Regions from separate parts of the Colwellia sp. MB3u-8 genome, predicted to be linked through region 3. Evidence: riboswitches for the same ligand, from Rfam matches in the RefSeq annotation. Region 3 holds a riboswitch; each other region holds the start of a gene.
The links. A riboswitch is a leader RNA that binds a small molecule or an ion and turns the genes downstream of it on or off. The one in region 3 is predicted to bind cyclic di-GMP.

Region 1 (6,736 bases), on a different contig from region 3:
TTAGCTGTATAAAGGCCAAAATGTTCTTGGCTTGTAGTTAATTTAGAGTTCGCTACAGCCTTAGATACTTTTGAAGTGATTTGACCAAAAATAATACATGAAGCTAGAGCCCAGTCTGCAACCATAAATATATCTCGCCAATCTCCCATATAACTTTTCACCCCAATTAGCAGGCAGAATGGAATAGCTATATATAGAAATTCTGTTTTTAAATCAGCATAAATTACTTTTCTCTGATTTTTAGAAAGAGCTGAGTTCATGCTGATAAACCGTATTCCTTTTGATTTCAGTTACTTCTTTTATTTTGGCGTTACGAATTACAGGCTCACCCTTTCCTTTAGGAGGAGTGTATATGTCATAAGAGACATGTGCATCCATAATATCTTTAGGTCCAACAGGTTGGATTAAACCTCTTTGATATTTTTCAAGCCATTCTTTATGGATTATTCTCGCTGAAAATGGTTGTTTAATCCTTTCGCACCTAAATGTCCAAACAGAATTCCCCTCATTTACCGAGATCTTTGCAATCAGCTTAAGCCTACTATCATGACTTTCAGTAGAACCTTGAAACATCTCTTTAGGATTTCCAGTAAATCGCCAACTAGTATTCATCCTACATTCTTTTTGCGAATCATTTGATGATTTAAAAATAACACTTTCGCCACTTTTTATTTTTTCATTTGCAGAAGAAAATGCTTTCAATACATGAGCTAAATTTTGCCTATCTATATGAGGGTCTGCAATTTGATTAGGGATATTAGTAGCTAATGAGGTTTCAATATTAAGGGCTAATTCCTCAACTTGTTGCTCGGTTTCAGTTTCATCGATACTTATTAGTTCTTCAAAAGTACTATTTCCTGACTTGTAGCATGCAGCTTCAAATATTGCATCTAACTTGCCAGGTAATGAAGATAGTTTACTTAAGGTAGAACCACTCTCAATTGCGTTTAACTGAAAGTCAAAGTCGCCTTTAATACCAATAGAATTGGTCATCAGCTGCCCAAAGTCTCTATATGCATTTATATAGAGAGACATAGCATCGAATATTTCTGCCGGATTTTTACGATCTTGTAGGTAATCCAGCTTAATACTTAACTCAGGTTTCAAAGAGCACCTCCATATGGTTGATTTTCACCTAGCGTATAACGCCCTGTAATTTGTCCCGCTTGAACAGCTTGTTATATGCTTGTTAATCTTCAATTAGACCAAGTTTTTTAAGCTCTGAGGTAATAGCTCCCTTTGTACGACCATGCAATTCAGCGAGCTCTTCACGAGAAACGTCAGATTTGAATTGCTCAGTTAGATTATCTCGTTGGTCGTCGTTCCAAGGTAGCCCTGCATTTTCAGGTAAGCCTTTTTTAATATTTTCATCTCGCTTTTGCCCAAGCGTTTTCTTTATTTTAGGCTGTTTAATTGAAGAACTCTTTATATGATCGATTATAGCAAAAAGAGACCTTATTATTTCAGGGTTATTATGAAGCGAATCACTAGGAAGTACCTCACCTGTTAACGGATCAATTCCGTTAGCTAAAGCTTCTATAATTTTTAAATGAGATTCCATGTAAATGATACTCCAATGTTAGAAAAGCATATAACAACTTATTATGTATACGTCTTAGTAACATACGCATCATAAATAACATTAAATTAACATTAATGTCCCATACTTTCAAAGTATTAGAAACTAGTAATGCTAAATCACATGTATATTAAGGCGTGTTACTAAGACCTCTCAGTAATACAACCTGAACAAAAAAAATAAATAAAAACCATTAAATTCAGATGGTTAAGTGGATTTTCTTAGTGTTTATTATAATAAATACTGTGTTAATAAGACGTCTTAGTAACACACCTCGAAAAATCATACTGACTTCCATATAACAGGGCGTCACAGCGTTTAGGCAGTAGTTAATTCATTAGAAAATATATGGCAAGATTTTTAGCTGGAATGTCAGGAAGGCACATTCGAGACATTAGCTTTTAAAGAGACTTAACACTTCGGAATAGTTATACCCAAACTCCTACCTTGAATACCTGAAGAAATACTCTTTGATAGAAGTGAGTTTTTTACTAAGCTGTGCTATTGCAAAAGCCCATTTTTGAGGGACAGACACCAACTAGGACTGAAATAACAAAGGGGCTAAATCACTGCTCTTACGCATCCATTCATACGTGCGTAAGAGCGTGCTTCATGTAGGTCATGAGGGTAATATTATATTTTGAAAGATCCAACATGGTGATCTAAAGCGAGCGCAAGCTCCTCTAATTGTTTGCTGGTTTTTTCTAACTCATAGCTCGCATTTAAGCCTTCTTTAACAGAGCTGTCAACGGTATCCATATTGACATTAATTTCATTGGCAACACTTGACTGCTGGCCAGTGGCGGTTGCAACTTGCGTATTCACATCAAGTATCATTGATACTTGTTCTGATATATCGTCAAGCATTTCCTGAGCATTTTGCGTTGTTTTAGCGCTGTCGACTGCGAGAGACTTACTACTATCCATCGCAATTACTGCATTTTTTGCTTCATTTTGTAACTGGTCGATCATTGTTTGGATTTCATCTGTAGACGATGCTGTTTTACTCGCAAGACTTCTTACTTCATCGGCCACCACACTAAACCCTCGTCCAGCATCCCCTGCTCGAGCGGCCTCAATCGCAGCATTGAGTGCAAGAAGATTAGTTTGTGCTGAAATGCTTCTAATAACGTCCAGTATAGAACCTATAGACTGCGTTTTTTTCGCTAGCGAGGTGATCACCAATGACATATCTGTCATCTCATCGCCAAGATTATTAATCGTCATAATAGATTCTTGTAGCGTTTGTCGCCCCCTCTGGATCCCGTTATTCGCTTTTTGTGCTGAATCTACCGCACTAGTGGCATTGTGAGATATGTCATTAATAGTCGCTATCATTTGAGACATAGAGGTTACGACGACTAAAGATTGACCACTTTGCTCTTCACCTCTTGATAGCGCTTGCAAAGATTGACTGCGAATTTCTGTCGCTGAGCGAGCTAAATCTATACCTGTTTGGACTGTTTTAGAAATTATCTTATTGATGTTATTTACAAATATATTAAAATCAGAAGCGATCTTGGCTATCTCATCTGAGCCTTGTACGGGTAATCTAACGGTAAGATCACCATCTCCTTTAGAGATGTCTTGTAATGCTTTTTGCAAGCCCGAAAGTGGTTTAACAAATCTAGCCAATAACAAAACAAGTACGCATACACATATTACAAAGATGACTAGGATTGAGATCAACAGAGTCAACATAATATCCTCAACCGCTTCACTTACTTCTGTGATAGGAATACCTATATCAAAAGCACCAAAGAGCTCACCATCAACATGAACAGGAACCATAATATCGTAGACCCAAACTTGCTGTATTTCTGCATACCATTTCGAAAATTGTGACTTTCCTTTGCTTGCCCCCTCGAGGGTATAACTGTCTTTATAAATTTTACCTAATTTTTGTTTATCGCTATGTGCGATGGCTGTAATGTTTTTATCAATAACCACTGCGTAGGAAATATCTGGCCGTTCTTTGAGAGAGGTCATTAATGCTTGTAAATCATGCAAGGGTTTCGAAGATGTGCGCAACACATACGCAACATTGTTTGCGATTAAAGCAGCCTGCGCTTGGGATTTTTTTAAGATAATATTATCTATCTCTTGATTTGAGATAAAATAGGTCGCGGTTATACTCGTTACTGCTGCTATAGCAAACATGATACAAACTGTAATTAATATCATTTTTTTCATTGTGAATATCCTTGGGAAATCGATAACAATCAAGGTTTAAAATCAAACTGATCCTAAAACATTTAACCATGGTGTGAAGAACATTTTAACAGAGGGACTGACTTAAGCTGAACTATATAGCGCGGGTTAATTTGTCACTAACCACAGCATGATTTGGCGTTGACACTAGTAAGATAAAAAACACAAGGGCATGATATTTTATACAATGAAATGGCATATATTGTTGGTTCCAGAATAATTTGAATAATGTGGATAATTTGAATTGTCTTGTTCAAGAAACTAGTATTGTCAGGTACCTTTGCCGGTTTAGGTAACTCCGCTGCCATAACGTTAAACGCTTTAGACCGGTAGTTTTTTGCGTTTTAAAGTTTTAGGTAGACGTTGCCCTTATTAAAACCATACAATAAATTAATTCTATTGTTCCTTGCTAGGCAAGTCAATACTATTGGCTTAATACTTGCTGTATGGATATATATAATTGTTTTTGATCGTAAGTTCACTGGCTCTGAACGACTCTTATTTTGATAGGATAGTGCGGGCTGTAATGGTTTAATGAAACTGGAATAATTTATAGCTTAAAATCTTTCCAGTGTTAGTTGACCATTACAAACCTCATGTTAAATTTTAGCGATCAGTTGACCTAAAGAGCGGCCAATAGCTAGCTTGCGCTTAACGCGTATAATGGTCAGCTACCCATTTTAGCTAATATTTGTTCGGCAGTCAGCGGTGCAGCCTTGGGTTTGAGCCCTCTACGTTCTTCTCTAAGCTGCTACCCCACTTGCTAGTAGATGACCAAATTAACTATGTGACTTCACAACTCAAATAAAACATCACTACGGATTATATATTTAACTCCCTCACTAATCGGCACTGAACTGTGTATGTAACTTAAAGGATGCATGCCATGCGGAAAGCACAATATACTGCCAGCAGGGGTTCGAATATCAACATGACTAACCTTACCCCCCGCTGTTGTCGGTTTAGTAGGATCATCCGCATTGACCATGAAACGTGTTTCACCACCTTCGAAGCCTTCACTTAATAGTATTAAAAAGCTCATTTGGCTATAACGGTCAGGATAAGCATTAGCGACTAGCTCATTATTAATAATACGACTACCCGGCCAAGAACCATCAGAATGCGGTTTAAAATAATCCTCAGGGTTATAACGATAAAATCGAAAACGCGCATTGATACCCAAGGCTTTATTGCCAGAAAAAATAGCTTGTCGGTCATCCATTAAATGCGAGATGCGTTGCCAAATAATCCCATCGGTTTGTTCATCAACAATCCAAGTCAAGCTGTCGTTATGTCGAACACTGCGCGGTAAAGAAACCGCAGCATCGGGCAGATAACCTAACGCTTCACTAATCGCGATCAATCGTTTACATTCATCTTTTGCCAAAACATTTAACAACTGAAATGCACCCGGCACTTTATCCAACTCGTGTCGTTTAATATGACTGACGTCATAATGTTCATCTAAGTGTGCCGCATTCATATGGCGGTTACCCCATGCAGGTAAAGCGAGATGCTCGGCACCGGGTTCTAAAGCAGCGACAAAAAAATCGGCGACTGTATCTTTTTTTGTATTCATTGTTTACTCCATTAAATACTGACTTATTTACTGACTTATTTACTAATAACGCGTACTTGCGCAAACTGACGATGTCCAGCCGCAGTACCATGAAAACCAAAACCACTTTGTTTTGCACCGACCCAAGGTCCAATGCCGCCAGCACCTTGGTTGACTCCTACCATGCCAGCTTCCATTTGTTGCGCAACTTTATCTGCTCCAGCGCCACCAAAAACCACAGCACCTAAGCCGTAAGCACTGGCATTGGCACGTTCAACCGCTTCAGATAATTGCTTAAAACGACTTATGGCAACAACAGGACCAAAGGTTTCATCTTTCTCTAGCTGCATATCGGGTGTGATATTTGTCACGACTGTAGGCTGTATAAAAGGTAGTTCATAATGATGCGTTCCTAATAAGAATGTTGCCCCTTTAACATGAGCATCTTTTAGTTGAGAGAGTACATTTTCATGCTGCTGAGGGTTAACCATAGGTCCAATATTGGCATGGCTTTGATCCCAAGCACCCGCTCGATATCGGCGAGCTAAAGCGACGACTTTTTGCTCAAACTCATCAGCTATACGTTCATCAACATAAATGCGCTCAGTAGAGGTACACATTTGCCCCGTATTTTCAAAAGAGCTTGCCACCGCAAACTGAACTGCCTCATCAATATCAGCACTTGCCATTACAATAAGAGGGTCATTACCTCCTAACTCCATGACTAAACGTTTTAGTCCTGATGCCGCACTGGCCATAATATGTTTGCCTGCAGCTAATGAGCCGGTGAACGCGACCATATTGATCTCGCTATTAACTAACGCCTTACCGGTTTCTGCATTACCCTGTGCGATTTGTAACACACCTTCAGGTAACACTTTATTTAACGTTTTAACAAAAAGCTCGGCAACCAGAGGCGTTTCTTCAGACGGCTTTAATACCACACTATTACCAGCAACGAGTGCAGGCAACAACAAGTTATTCGCCATAGCTAATGGATAATTCCAAGGTGAGATCACAGCAACAACGCCTAATGGTCGATATTGTATTTCAGCATTAGGTCCCATTGATTCAGTCTTTAGCGCTTGCGCTATTTCCTGGGTAAAATAAGCGGCATTTTGAACGGTTCCAGCCACTTCATAACTTGCTCTACGGTGATCTTTACCCATTTCTTTACCGATCAATAATGTTAACTGATCTTCTATTGCAGTAAGGCACTCATAAGCCTGAACGACTATTTGTTGACGCTCATCAAGGGATAATGCTGCCCAAGATTTTTGCGCCTGCTTCGCACGTAGAACGATAGCCGGAATATCTGCAGGCTCGCAAATAGGTACATCACCCAAAGGCGATCGATTAATTGGGTTATAGGAGGTAAGTGTTGGCAT
Region 2 (6,736 bases), on a different contig from region 3:
ACGGTTGAATTTTTACTTGATGTTGATGGTTCATTTTACTTTATGGAAATGAATACTCGTTTACAAGTAGAGCACCCAGTGACTGAATTAATTACCGGTCAAGATCTGGTAGAATGGCAATTGCGTGTTGCGGCAGGTGAAGTATTACCTAAAGCTCAACACGAACTAAAAATTAACGGCCATGCATTTGAAGCCCGTATTTACGCTGAAGATGCCAACAATGACTTTTTACCTGCCACTGGCAAGTTAGACTTTTTACAACCCCCCGTTGAAAGTGAATTTGTTCGTGTTGATACCGGTGTACGCCAAGGTGATGAAGTGAGCGTGTTTTACGATCCTATGATTGCAAAATTAATTGTTTGGGATGAAAGCCGCGAAAAAGCCTTACAACGTCTAGCGAAAGCCTTGTCGGAGTATCGTATTAGTGGTGTGACAACCAATATCGATTTTCTTTATAATTTAGCCACTTGTGCACCATTTGTTAACGCGGATATCGACACCAGTTTTATTGAAAAAAACCAAGCCATAATATTTCATGACAACGAGCAAGCACTTGCGGGCGAACTGCCGATGGCGGCGCTTTATTTAGTGTTGTCACAAGCACAGCAAGCACACACAAAGGCCGCAAAAACCAACGACCCATTCTCACCTTGGAATATGACTAATGCTTGGCGCTTAAATGAAGCGAATATTCATCACATGGTATTGGCTCATAATGGCACAGAATACCCAATTATAGTCGAGCAAAAGCGTCAAGCTAGTAGTAGTTATTATCTGATCTCAGTTGATGGCCAAACGGTTGATTGTCAAGGTCGTATTGAAAACGATATTTTGTACACCAGTATTGATGGCTACCGTAGTCATGCAACGATTGCACAAAATGGTAACCAAATTAGCCTTTTTCATCAAAATGGCGTGTTTAACTTCACCCATATTCTACCCGACTGTGGTGATAATAGTGGTGACGATAACCATGGTGGCTTAGTTGCGCCCATGAATGGCACTATGGTATCAGTATTAGTAAAAGCTGGCGACAGCGTGATTGCGGATCAACCCTTGATGATTATGGAAGCGATGAAAATGGAGCACACTATTCGCGCGCAAAGTAATGGTGTTGTTGACGCTATTTATTATCACGAGGGTGATATGGTTGACGGTGGTGCTGAATTAATCGCCTTTACAGAGGACCTATAATGGCTGATATATCTATGCCGGTACTACCGACTTCGGTAAAAATAGTTGAAGTGGGTCCTCGTGACGGCCTGCAAAATGAAAAAATGCAAATTAGCGCTGAGGATAAAATAGCGTTAATTGAGCAACTCGCTAACGCTGGTGTCTGCTACATTGAAAGTGGCAGTTTTGTCTCGCCTAAATGGGTGCCACAAATGGCTACTTCTAGTGATGTTTTCAAAGGTATTAAGCGCAAAAACGGTGTTACATACGCCGCATTAACGCCAAATATGAAAGGCTTTGAAGCGGCTATGGCGGTGAATGCCAATGAGGTCGCTATTTTTGGCGCGGCATCAGAAGCCTTTAGTCAGAAAAATATTAATTGCTCGATTGATGAAAGTTTGCAACGTTTTGAATCCATTATGCAAGCGGCAAAAGCCGCCAACATTCGCGTGCGTGGCTATGTTTCTTGTGTAGTTGGCTGTCCTTACGATGGTGATATTGCAGCAGAAAAAGTAGCAGAAGTTGCAGAAAAGTTATATAAAATGGGCTGTTACGAAATATCACTTGGCGACACCATTGGTGTTGGTACGCCAGCCAGTGTCCAAAAAATGTTACAGGCTGTTAGTGCTAAAGTCCCTATTGATAAGTTGGCTGTGCACTTTCATGATACCTATGGACAGGCTTTGACCAACATTTACGCGGCGCTTGCTATGGGCGTAAAGGTAGTCGATAGTGCTATTGCAGGTCTTGGTGGTTGCCCATATGCTAAGGGTGCATCAGGTAATGTCGCCACTGAAGACGTGTTGTATATGCTCAATGGCTTAGGTATAAAAACTAATATTGATTTTGACAAATTACTGGCTGCAGGATGGTTTATTAGCGATAAATTAGGCAAGGCGCCTTTATCAAAAGTCTCGATAGCCTATCGTGCAAAATAATCTAAAATAAAAACTATAAATTAACTGGCGTTGATTGTGAGCATTACCTACATCAGCGAATAAAATATAAATTAAACATTAATATTGAGGAGCAAATAATGGCAGGATTTGACAAAGTAGTGTCAAGCTATGAAGAAGCAATGGCCGGTCTTGAAGACAATATGACTGTAATTGCTGGTGGTTTTGGTTTATGTGGTATTCCTGAAAATTTAATACGCGAAATTCAGCGTAAAGGCACTAAAGGCTTAACCCTAGTTTCAAATAACTGCGGTGTAGATGATTTTGGTCTCGGCATTTTACTGCCTGACCGTCAAATCAAAAAAATTATCGCCTCTTACGTTGGTGAAAATGCTGAGTTCGAACGTCAGATGATGAGCGGTGAGCTCGAAGTTGAATTGACACCACAAGGCACCTTAGCAGAAAAAATGCGTGCTGGCGGTGCTGGTATTCCAGCTTTCTTTACGGCGACAGGCTATGGCACACCCGTAGCTGAAGGCAAAGAAGAACGTGAATTTGACGGTCAGCATTACATTTTAGAACCAGCAATTAAAGGCGATTTTGCTATTGTAAAAGCGTGGAAAGCCGATCGTTATGGCAACTTAGTGTTTAGAAAAACCGCGCGTAACTTCAATCCTATGGCAGCAACCGCAGGTAAAATAACCGTAGTAGAAGTAGAAGAGATTGTGGAGCCAGGCGAATTAGACCCTGATCACATTCATACGCCGGGCATTTATGTTAATCGCTTAATCTTAGGTACATTCGAAAAACGCATTGAACAGCGCACTGTTCGTAGCGACTCAGAATAATCAGTGTTAGTAAGGAGTAATTTATGGCTTTAACAAGAGAACAACTAGCACAGCGGGTAGCACAAGAATTACAAGACGGTTACTACGTTAACTTAGGTATAGGTATTCCAACCTTAGTGGCAAACTATATTCCCGAAGGGATCGAAGTCATGCTGCAGTCTGAAAACGGCTTACTAGGCATGGGACAATTTCCCACCGAAGCAGAAATTGACGCCGATCTGATCAATGCGGGTAAACAAACAGTGACGATGGCAAAAGGCGCATCAATTTTTGATTCAGCAGAATCATTTGCCATGATCAGAGGCGGTCACGTTGACTTAACGGTTTTAGGCGCCTTTGAGGTTGATGTAAATGGTAATATTGCCTCTTACATGATTCCTGGTAAGTTAATTAAAGGTATGGGCGGTGCGATGGATTTAGTCGCCGGTGCAGACAATATTATTGTGACCATGACCCATGCCTCTAAACATGGTGTCTCTAAGTTGTTAAGTAATTGTACGCTGCCGTTAACCGGTAAAGGCTGCATTAAAAGGGTGTTAACTGATCTGGCTTTTATTGAAATAAAAAATGGTAAATTTTACTTATTAGAGCGTGCACCTGGCGTGTCAGTCGCAGAAATAATATCATTAACTGAAGGTGAACTTGTTGTTGAAGGCGACGTGCCTGAGATGCAATTTTAAAGCGATAACCAGCAGTTGATAATGAATGACAATATATATACTAAGGGGCTGCTGCCCCTTTTTTGTATTCGATTTAGAGTTATAATTCGCCGAAGTCCCCCTCATAGTCATCGCTTATGTTGATATATGAAAAATATTAATATTTAATTATTTATCACTATGTAAGCCAAAATAGCGCTTCATCCATTGCATCAATTAACTGTTCTTCTCTATATGAAGAACAAGCAGAAAAATACAAAACATTTATTTAATAACTAGTCGCTCTAATTATTAAGTAAATAACGCAGTAGAAGGTTGTTTTAACTGGGTAAATAATCAGAAAATTAGTGAGATTGTTATTACGGCCATACCTCTAACTTGCTCCCTCTGCACAAAACTCACCAGGTTTAGTCACACAGCTTCATACGGCCAAACTGACCCTAAGTATCAACAGACAAGCTGCACACAATAGCTATTGTAGATAACGGCTGTAGCCTTTAACCTAATGCCCTACATTTCTATAAAAATCGCTTCAAAATCGTTTCAAAATCGCTTCAAAATCAATAATGTTATAGGTAAAGCTTTTAACGTCGCCATGTTTAAAAAATTAAATCGACTAGGTGTTAAATACCCATAAGCTGTAACCCTTGGGTTGCAATTAACTACGACTTTAGTGATAATTGCACTAACAAAGAAAAGGCAAAATACGCGAAAACGTGTTACGCAAAACCACCGGTCTAAGGATAATACTCTCTTTATCTACGACAGCGGAGTCACCGTGTTATTAGGTACATCCTGTGGTTTTTCTTTTATTAACTCTATTTGTATTGTAAAAGGTTATTAAAATGAAAAAATTATTACTCGTTACTGCCATTACTGCTTTAACAATGACATCTATTGTATCAGCGCCGAAAGCGCAAGCCGCTGATATTGCAAGAAGTATATGTGAGTATGTTGCTGCAGACGACAAAAGGCGTATGCGTTCATTCTTAAAAGCGCATAGATTAAGAATTCGCGATATCTTTTCAGATATTAAGTGTAACGGTCAAAACTTGTTAGAATTTTCTGCTACCAAGGGTTCAGTTGAAACAGGCTCTTTGATGATTAGTAAATTACCAAGGGACGTTGTTTCTGAAAATCTACCCCTTATTCAACATGGATCGCAACCATTAATCGACGCTGCAAACGAACGGGTTGGTGGTTAGTGGTTTATTTTCCTGTAGACGTTTAACTCAAACTGATAACCATTGAATTAAGTACATGAGAAATTTTTTATTTCAATTACTGCAAGTTCAATGGCTATAAGTTCAATGTTTTACTAGTCAATAATTCTTGTGTCATTAAAAGGCTAGCATTTGCTAGCTTTTTTCTATTAACCTGTACTGGCAAGAAAATATTATTAATTTCAACTAGCCACCCTATAGAAAACTGATTAAAATCACGCTCGACTTTAATAACATCGGTTTAATTAATGACGAATAAACGTAGCTACATCAAGAGTAATAACGCTTTAGTATTAACCGGTGGAGGAGCACGCGCCGCCTATCAAGTTGGTGTTTTGTCTGCGATAGCTAAATTTATGCCACGCAATCATGGTGTGCCTTTTCCAATTATCTGTGGTACATCAGCAGGTGCTATCAACTCAACCGCATTAGCTTGTTATGCCTCCTGTTTTCAATTGGCGGTCAAAAAGTTGGAGTGGGTCTGGAAAAACCTCGATCCTGAAAGAATTTATCATACGGATCCCCTACGTGTGTTTAGTCACTTAATCGGTGGTGTTTTAGGTAACTTTCAGGCAGATTATGCCAATAAAAGTGCCCGAAGCTTATTAAACAACGCACCACTTAGGCAACTGCTTGAAACTGTAGTAGATTTTAGCCGAATAGATACCAATATTAGACGCGGTTATCTCTCCGCAGTATCGGTTACAGCATCAAGTTATTCCAGCGGTGACTCGATTAGTTTTTTTCAATCAGAAGCGTCTATTTCGCCTTGGTTTAGATCAAAGCGACGGGGCGAGCCTACGCAATTAAACAGCCAACATTTAATGGCCTCAGCGGCCATTCCATTAGTTTTTCCGTCTGAAAGAATACAACGCCATCATTTAGGCGATGGTTCAGTTCACCAATTGTCTCCGTTAAGTCCTGCCATCCACTTAGGAGCAGAAAAAATATTTATTGTTGGTGTCGAGCAACCAAAAGAACCGCTTCATGCGGTTGAAAATAACCCACATCCACCAACAACAGCGGCAATCGCAAGTCACTTACTTGATTCTGTTTTCTCAGATACCCTGCAAAGTGATATTGAACGCATGGTGAGGGTTAACAACACCTTATCGCTAATTCCAGATGCAAAGAAAAAAAACATTACCGGTTTAAAAAATATTGAATCCTATCTGCTCAACCCTAGTCATGACTTTAACCGTATTGCGGTGAAATATTACGATAAACTGCCGTTGTCGATTCGACTATTATTACGCAGCATGGGGATTCACAATGACGCGGAATCTAGCTTAGTTAGCTACTTATTGTTTGAAAAAAACTATTGTAAGGAGTTAATAAACCTCGGCTTTAATGACGCGCTTGAGCAAGAAACTAAAATTCGCCAATTTCTTAATATCTAAGCCATGTTAATTAAAAAGCCTTGAACAAGCTTGTTGGTTTAACAACTCATTCCTACCGTCAAATAAGCTAATGCCCTTCTTGGACAAAACGTTCAGCTCGCTCTACCCGTCTGGGTTTGCCACGTACAATTAAGGTATCTTGTGATTGTAATATCGTGTCAACGTCAGGCTCTTCGCTTTCAATGTTATTGCGACGTAATGCGACAACAATAACACGGCGCTCATCTAGTTTTAATGAACCAATTGAATGGCCATTAGCAAAAGAATCATCTGCTAATATAATCGCATGCGCAAATTCAATACGGTCAATACTATCAGGGCTCATATCAGTATGTTCGCCTTGAAAGAAACCATGTAAATGATTGTAGTGGTTCTTACGCTCTTTTTGCACACGGCGAACAATTCTAGAAAAAGGCACGCCTGATAATGACAAAACTTGAGACACTAGCATTAAACTGCCTTCTAGGCTCTCTGGAACCACTTCATTTGCACCCGCCGCATGTAATTCGTCTAACTGATCGTCGTTGCGGGTACGCA
Region 3 (6,736 bases):
AAGGATTGAGATGATCAGCGATAAAATGGATTTAGCAGCATGTGGGCAGACAGAGATATTTGGACAGAATTATCTATCCTACACATTCAATTTCTTACGAACAGGTTTATAAAATGATAAATTTAAAAATGGATTTGAGATTACTATCGTTGCTTGTTTGCTTGCCAACTTACGTATCGGCAGGGCCTATTTTTATCGAAGATCTGCAAGATTTATCAGTATATTCATACACATATGCGACAACCGGTGCCGATTCATCGGTGAACGGCAGCCTGATGTCGGGCGGTGTCGGCACTTCGGGTGCTGGCGGCTCTGTATCAGGAGACTTCACGGCAGTCGGAGCTATCACTATTGGCGGCATATCATCGACAGGAAAAATAGCAACAGTAGGTGGTAACATGACATCGGGCGGCGTACTAACTACTGGTGACCACTCGGAAGTAGGTGGTGACGTTACGGCCGCCGGTGCAGCAACCGTGGGGGCAGGCGGTGGCGTCAGTGGTAATCTGGCGGCGGCGGGCGCTGTTACAACCGGCGCAGCTTCACAAGTCGACGGCAACGTCGAGGCAGGTGGGGCAGCATCCATCGGCGTGGGCGGTTCGGTGGGTGGCACCGTTGCCGCGGTGGGAGTCTATACAGAAGACGCCAACAGCGAGCCGCAGTCATCAATTGTCATTGAGAATAATCCGGTCGACGCAGCGGTGCTAGTAGCTGGCCTGATCAACACGGTCGATGGCAACAAGAATCAGATCCTAGCAGCGCAACTTGCTTTTTCCCAAATGGTCACAACCGAGATACTCAGTGCAACGATGCCCGCCGACCTGACGCTGCTTTCCGGCGTTTACGAAGCTCCTAGCTTCTCGACCACGGCAAGTCGGACCCTTACTCTTGATGGACAAAATAAGAAAGACCAGTACTGGGTGTTTAATATCGGCGACATCCTTAAGATGGGTGCAGGGAGCAAGATTGTGATGGTCAATGGCGCAAACAGTGACAACGTTATCTGGAATGCCGGTGGCAATGCCGACTTTGGTGATGGTTCGTCCTTTCTCGGTACGTTGTTGGCCAGAGACTACATCCACGTCGGCGCAAACGCCAAGGCCCTGGGTCCCGGTGGCTCCTGTGGTGGTCTATTCTCAGCGTTATCCTACGTTAGCACTGGTGACGCCGCGCAAATAGGTGGTGATGGCTGTAGCGGCATCGCTTCGGGTTTCCATGTCGATAGTGACAGCGGAGTAGCTTATCACGCCGCTTCAGTGCAGGTTGCGGAACCCCCCATGTGGGCACTATGGATATCCGCCTTTGGATTCCTTGGCTTATCAATTCGCCGCAAGAGAACCGCTTTGGTCGCAGCTTGATATTAGTTGAAAGACTATAATGGTGGCTTAGTTCGAATTCAGACCTAACTAGATATTGGCGTTATCGTCAATAAACAGATTTTTTCATCTCTGGTTAACGTCAGCTATCAGGAAACTTCTAGCATAAGGTGGTTGTTCATCTATGTCCGCTGTAGATCAAAACATACAATAATTTTCAGTATAAATTATAAAATGCTAATGTCTTCAGTGTGGCCAGCCTGTGTGAAAACTATTTTGAACTGGTGTAATTAGATAATATCAACGAAAAAAGGCGCTGTAGATTAAATTCTGTAGTACGTTTGATAACAAACCACCTGTTAATTTACGTAGCGTCACATAAAAAATTTACGCTGGGAGTTTTCACACAGCCAGTGGCATTAGTGAGCCTTAGATAATTATTTTAACCACCATGAATATTTTTTGCTGCCAAAGGATACCGTTAGGCTATGGGCCAAACATATGTCTCGAACAAATAAACCGCTAATAGAATTCCGCCCACATTGATTGCAAGAGCCAAAAAAATTCTCCACAGCGTCCAGTACTTAGTTGAGTCTGTGTGTGTGCCGGATGGCTCGGGAGGATTTTTATTGACTGCGACTACTTGTAGAGGCACATCTAAAGGCTGCAGCAGTTCATCTCGTTTTTTTTCGCTATACCTACAATTCGCGACTGTAATTCTGTGATTGGCGACATAGTAAGGAATGTGTGCTGAAACGTAAATGCCAAGAATAAAGACGTAATATTTCGCCTTATGCCAGCTACTAGCCCAAAAACCTTCAGGTTCGGGATAAGACAAAACCAATAAGAAGCTCGCTGCAACCACATGAAGTAATATCCAGGGTATTAATATAAAATATTTTAAACGCTTAATGTTTCTAACAGCACGCTCGTCAACCCATTCCTCGCTTTGGACTTTTGCCTCGTAAGCGATCCTTTGTCTGGTTTCAGCTTGTTCTTGGCATAAACTTTGTCTGGTTTCAGCTTGCTCTTGGCATAAATCTGGATTTTGACGGATATAGTCTGCGCAGCCACGTCCATAGGATTTTCGCATCTCTTTGTCTTCAAAGGGGACATAAGCCATAGGGATGACTTCGCCACTATCATTAAAGACAAAATGCACTTTCGGTTCCGCTCTATAAGTGAAGGTAAATCCTTTTGTTTCATGACGAATGAAAAAAGATGAGTGGCAGGCTTCATCAACTCCAGCGCCGTAAGCCGTATCGAGCATATACTGCGACGTAGCACCCTCGATATATTCTTGGGCGATTCGGGCAAGAAAGCCATCAATTATCAACTGCCTTACCTGGGCATGATAAATATGGCTAGGCCTACAGCTATATGTAAGGCTGCCATCTTCGTTTAGAATATAATCATATTGGGCAACGTCATATTCTATATTGTAGCCCCAGCCATATGCGTACTGTAGCTGTTGTTGCACGGCATCATAATGCCGACGGTCTTGCACGTCCAATATGCTGCGACGGCAAGCAGGACAATGATCCCATAGGTTGCCTGAATAGTTGCAAAAGTATAAATCATAGCAACGTTCGCAGTTTCTCATGTGGGACAAAGATATGCTCAACTTTGTTATTATAGAATTATTTAATGCTGATTATAACGCAACTGTAAGCACCAGACATCCAATTTTTTGTAAGAGCTATTGTTCATTAATCTGCAAATTAACGACAAAGCCGCTGCGGGTTTCTCTGCCAACACTCAAAAGATCCCAGGCGTGGTACATGCCGTATTCTTCTCCGGCAAATAACCAGCTGTATTAGCTGCGCGTCCCCCGTCGTATTCAAACCTATTTCGTCAACGAGTCAAAGCAGAAACAAAAATGCCCCAAAAACTCTGTTTTTTTGATCTTTATTTAGCTTCTACAACTGTGATAAATGGCACCAGACACACGTTAAATAACAGTTTATTTTGACCGAATTAATTGCTTTGTTGTCATTTTACTGGCTACTAACATATCAACATAATCAATCATCCGCTCAACCTCTTTTGTGAAATTGAACCATGGCTAACAATCTATTCCCTAATTTTTTCTTTCTATAATCGCTAGAGCCACTACTTTTAATGACGTGTATAAATCACCTTGATTTTATCTTACCTTACAGTAGACTCGTGAAATAACTGGCAACTATTAATGAAAATTAATAGACGCAAAGCTACCAGCCTAAGTGCATTGCATAGGGTCGTGGGGTTGCAATTTATATGGATATTTTTACAACCTTTACTGTGATTTATTAATTACATCATTTATTAGAGGTTGTGAATGTTTTTCTCAAACAAGTATTTTATTCAATTCGTTGTTATTTTTCTCCTAAGCGCCTGTGGCGGAGGTGATAGTAGCGATACAGTCTCAAATCCACCACCCGTAGCCACGTCATCTGTAACGGCTTCATGCGTCAATCCTCATTCTGCTGACTACCCTGAATCATATAAGGGTAAATTTGAAACCCCCTCCCCCAGAGGTAAACTTTCTAGTCATATAGTGAGAGGTATTAGTTTTAAAGACTACTCCCCTAGTTGGATTTATGATGGCCTATCCCAGTCTGAACGCGATAGTTGTTCCAGAGATGAATATGTAAAATTAATGTATCTTGAAGCATTACAAGCAATGAATGCTTCTGGTGCACAAAGGGTTTGGGTTTACAATTATGGTCAGTGGAACGATAACCAAGAACCATGGGTAGTCGCCGAAGCTAATTATCATACGCCTAAAAAATATGTAGAATATATTGTTGAGCAAGCGCGTTTGCTCAACATTGATATTTATTTTTCTTGGCAGTTTACTCAAAACAATGTCGATGGCGATATTATTGTTGAGCAAGGTGAGAAACTCACGTTGGACAAGCTTAAAATCATATTAGATGCCCATCAAAACAATATGATTATTCAAGCAAAACATGCCCAAAAAATAGCTATAAAAGGTATTTCTGCTGACTGGAACGCGATGTGGGTCACCTTGCATACCGACGAATTAAAAGAATATTATATTGAGCGGTTTGCCGAAATTATCGATGATATCAGAGCCAATTTTGACGGTGAGATTACTTGGGGGCAAATAGGGACTGTAATTAATGATCAACGAATATTTTCTAGAGTAGATAGTATTTTAATCAATGCGTTACAGTGCTGCGGAAATCAATTTAACGCCGAAGAAGATGCCAAGCTAACAACGGAACTGGTCAAGCAGAAAACCTTTGAATCACTGACCAATCAGCATATGCAAATATATTGTGGTGATATTAACCAGCCATGCTGGCACGGTACGTCAAATATAGAATTACCGATAACACTTATTATTCAAGTGCAAAGTCGTGAAGACTTTTTTCTCAATGGCTGGAAAGAAGATGGGTTCTGTACCCCAGGAAGTTTAGAAGACGGGACTGAAGTCAGTTGTATTCAAGAAAGTTTTGTCACTGACTTTTCTGTGCAGTCAATGGGGATAGAAGGCATTATGCAAGCGATCGAAGAGCAAGATACCTTTATGATTAACAGCGTCGACATTCACACCGGTTATTGGCTTTCACCCACGTTAACCCCCAATTTTGAAGGTTTCCCTAACACCTCTCAATCTATCCGCGGTAAACCGGCAGAGGGTATTGTTAAGTATTGGTATACCGGAAAAGAATAATTCACCTCATGTTAAAGTAATGGCCGGTAAATTTACCGCTCATTACTTCTACATCCACCATGAGCTACAAATACATAAAAATCATCTTTTGATTATTCTTAGTTATTTTATCAGCGTAAATAAAACGAATTATCCATCATTCGCTTAACCTCACCTTTAACATTTAACCATTAATAGTGGTTGAATTTCCCATTTAACCTAGATTCATTTTGTCGGTCCTCCTGATCAAAAAGACTAGGGTGGCAATAGACTTATCTGAGGTGGTGCGCTACTTTATGGGGGCAATAATTCGACGACTTCGTCATTTTTTGTATTCAGGTGACTGAGTATCTTTTGAATCATCAACGGATGTTTATTAGACACATCCCTGTGTCTAAACCTTCGGGCAGCATTCGCTGTGCAAATCGTCTTTCCTGACGATTTGTCAATGCTCGCTATAATTTTAACCGCACCACCGCATTGCTCACAGGTTTCTATTTCTATCCCAAAACCCGTTTAATTTTTTGTGCCTGTGTTCCCCGCGCCCTGTCGGCAATGCTTGTTTAGCCTTATTTCGTTTTGCCAGCGTTATTATCACGTGGTGCCGACTGTTTGGTGCAAACACACCATGAAACCTAGTGAGGTTTACTCGGGGTTTGGGTACTAAGGCCGCTAAACGGGCGATAAAATCCAGCGGCTCAAAGATCACATGAGTGGTGCCGTCACGGTAGGGTGTTTTGATTGGGTGCATACTCGGTACACTTAAGCAGCCTTCCCTGCCTTTTATTTTCTCATTATAGTAATGCAATATTCAGGGTTAATAATTGCTGTTGGCGGCATTAATGGCGCGTCAGGATAACGCGAATTGGGTTTAGAGCACATAATATAAATACTTACACTGTGATGTATTTGTGGTGCGACAATACCTACACTACCCGCTTCGGACATCATTTGATTGATTCATTGCTGGCATTCATCGGCCAGTATATTATCAAGCTAAACCGCTCTTTTTCTTAACACCGCATGGCCTAGTAGAGTAATATAATAGCTATTATTTTTGGCTACTGTTTTAGTTAACCTGAACTTTGGTTAGTTAATAAATTTTTGTTTTTCATCTAATAACCATTGCTTAAAGCAGTTAATGGCTGAAGAAGAATGGTGCTGAATTAGGTAATAACCCGCATTTGCTGCTATCGGATTAAAGGGCGAAACTAGCTTTCCTTGTTTAAAATCTTCTTCAACTAAGGCATATCGAGCCATGGCTATCCCTAATCCTGCTTCGGCTGCCGCCATAGCCATATCAGTTCGATTAAAATAATGCCCCTGAAGACTGTCTGCTGTAATGCCCATGTGATTGAACCAATATTGCCACTCGGTATTTTTGCTTGCGCCATGCCATGGCTGAGCATCATGTAATAGGGTGACCGACTGCCAAATCGTTTGTTGGTTTTCTACAGAGGTGTCTTGCCATTTAAAGGCTTTAAAATATTCAGGACTCATCACAGGAAGCAATTGTTCAGATAAAAATAAGTCACTTTTTTGTTGAAAATTAGCAGATTGACTGTAATCAATGGCTAAGTCAAAGTTATTGCTTTGATGGTCAACTAGCGCACCTTCAGCAAATGTTTGAATGCTAATATTGGGATAACGATTGTAGAATCTCTCAAGGCGAGGCACTAACCATTTGAAGGCAAAAGAAGGCGTTAATTTTAACCTTACCTCGCCATCGAAATTTTCTTCTTGATGTAACGCTGCA

Region 1: another riboswitch for cyclic di-GMP. It lies ahead of H4J54_RS03350 (methyl-accepting chemotaxis protein); the one in region 3 lies ahead of H4J54_RS15410 (hypothetical protein).
Region 2: another riboswitch for cyclic di-GMP. It lies ahead of H4J54_RS10630 (DUF3718 domain-containing protein); the one in region 3 lies ahead of H4J54_RS15410 (hypothetical protein).

Annotation. Positions count from the first base shown of each region.
Region 1 covers NZ_JACGVA010000037.1:214,980-221,715, forward strand. Annotated here, with positions in the region: gene H4J54_RS03335 (hypothetical protein) at 1-260, opposite strand, end outside; gene H4J54_RS03340 (hypothetical protein) at 241-1,107, opposite strand; gene H4J54_RS03345 (hypothetical protein) at 1,190-1,561, opposite strand; gene H4J54_RS03350 (methyl-accepting chemotaxis protein) at 2,213-3,772, opposite strand; cyclic di-GMP riboswitch class I at 4,079-4,168, opposite strand; gene H4J54_RS03355 (2OG-Fe(II) oxygenase) at 4,584-5,369, opposite strand; gene H4J54_RS03360 (aldehyde dehydrogenase) at 5,405-6,736, opposite strand.
Region 2 covers NZ_JACGVA010000064.1:48,093-54,828, reverse strand. Annotated here, with positions in the region: gene H4J54_RS10650 (acetyl/propionyl/methylcrotonyl-CoA carboxylase subunit alpha) at 1-1,194, shown strand, start outside; gene H4J54_RS10645 (hydroxymethylglutaryl-CoA lyase) at 1,194-2,111, shown strand; gene H4J54_RS10640 (CoA transferase subunit A) at 2,210-2,917, shown strand; gene H4J54_RS10635 (3-oxoacid CoA-transferase subunit B) at 2,941-3,597, shown strand; cyclic di-GMP riboswitch class I at 4,265-4,357, shown strand; gene H4J54_RS10630 (DUF3718 domain-containing protein) at 4,422-4,781, shown strand; gene H4J54_RS10625 (patatin-like phospholipase family protein) at 5,048-6,199, shown strand; gene H4J54_RS10620 (monovalent cation:proton antiporter family protein) at 6,267-6,736, opposite strand, start outside.
Region 3 covers NZ_JACGVA010000070.1:79,137-85,872, reverse strand. Annotated here, with positions in the region: gene H4J54_RS15420 (ice-binding family protein) at 60-1,358, shown strand; gene H4J54_RS15415 (hypothetical protein) at 1,798-2,823, opposite strand; cyclic di-GMP riboswitch class I at 3,487-3,572, shown strand; gene H4J54_RS15410 (hypothetical protein) at 3,637-5,001, shown strand; partial or broken gene H4J54_RS15405 (transposase) at 5,275-5,728, opposite strand; gene H4J54_RS15400 (peptide deformylase) at 5,764-5,928, opposite strand; gene H4J54_RS15395 (LysR substrate-binding domain-containing protein) at 6,070-6,736, opposite strand, start outside.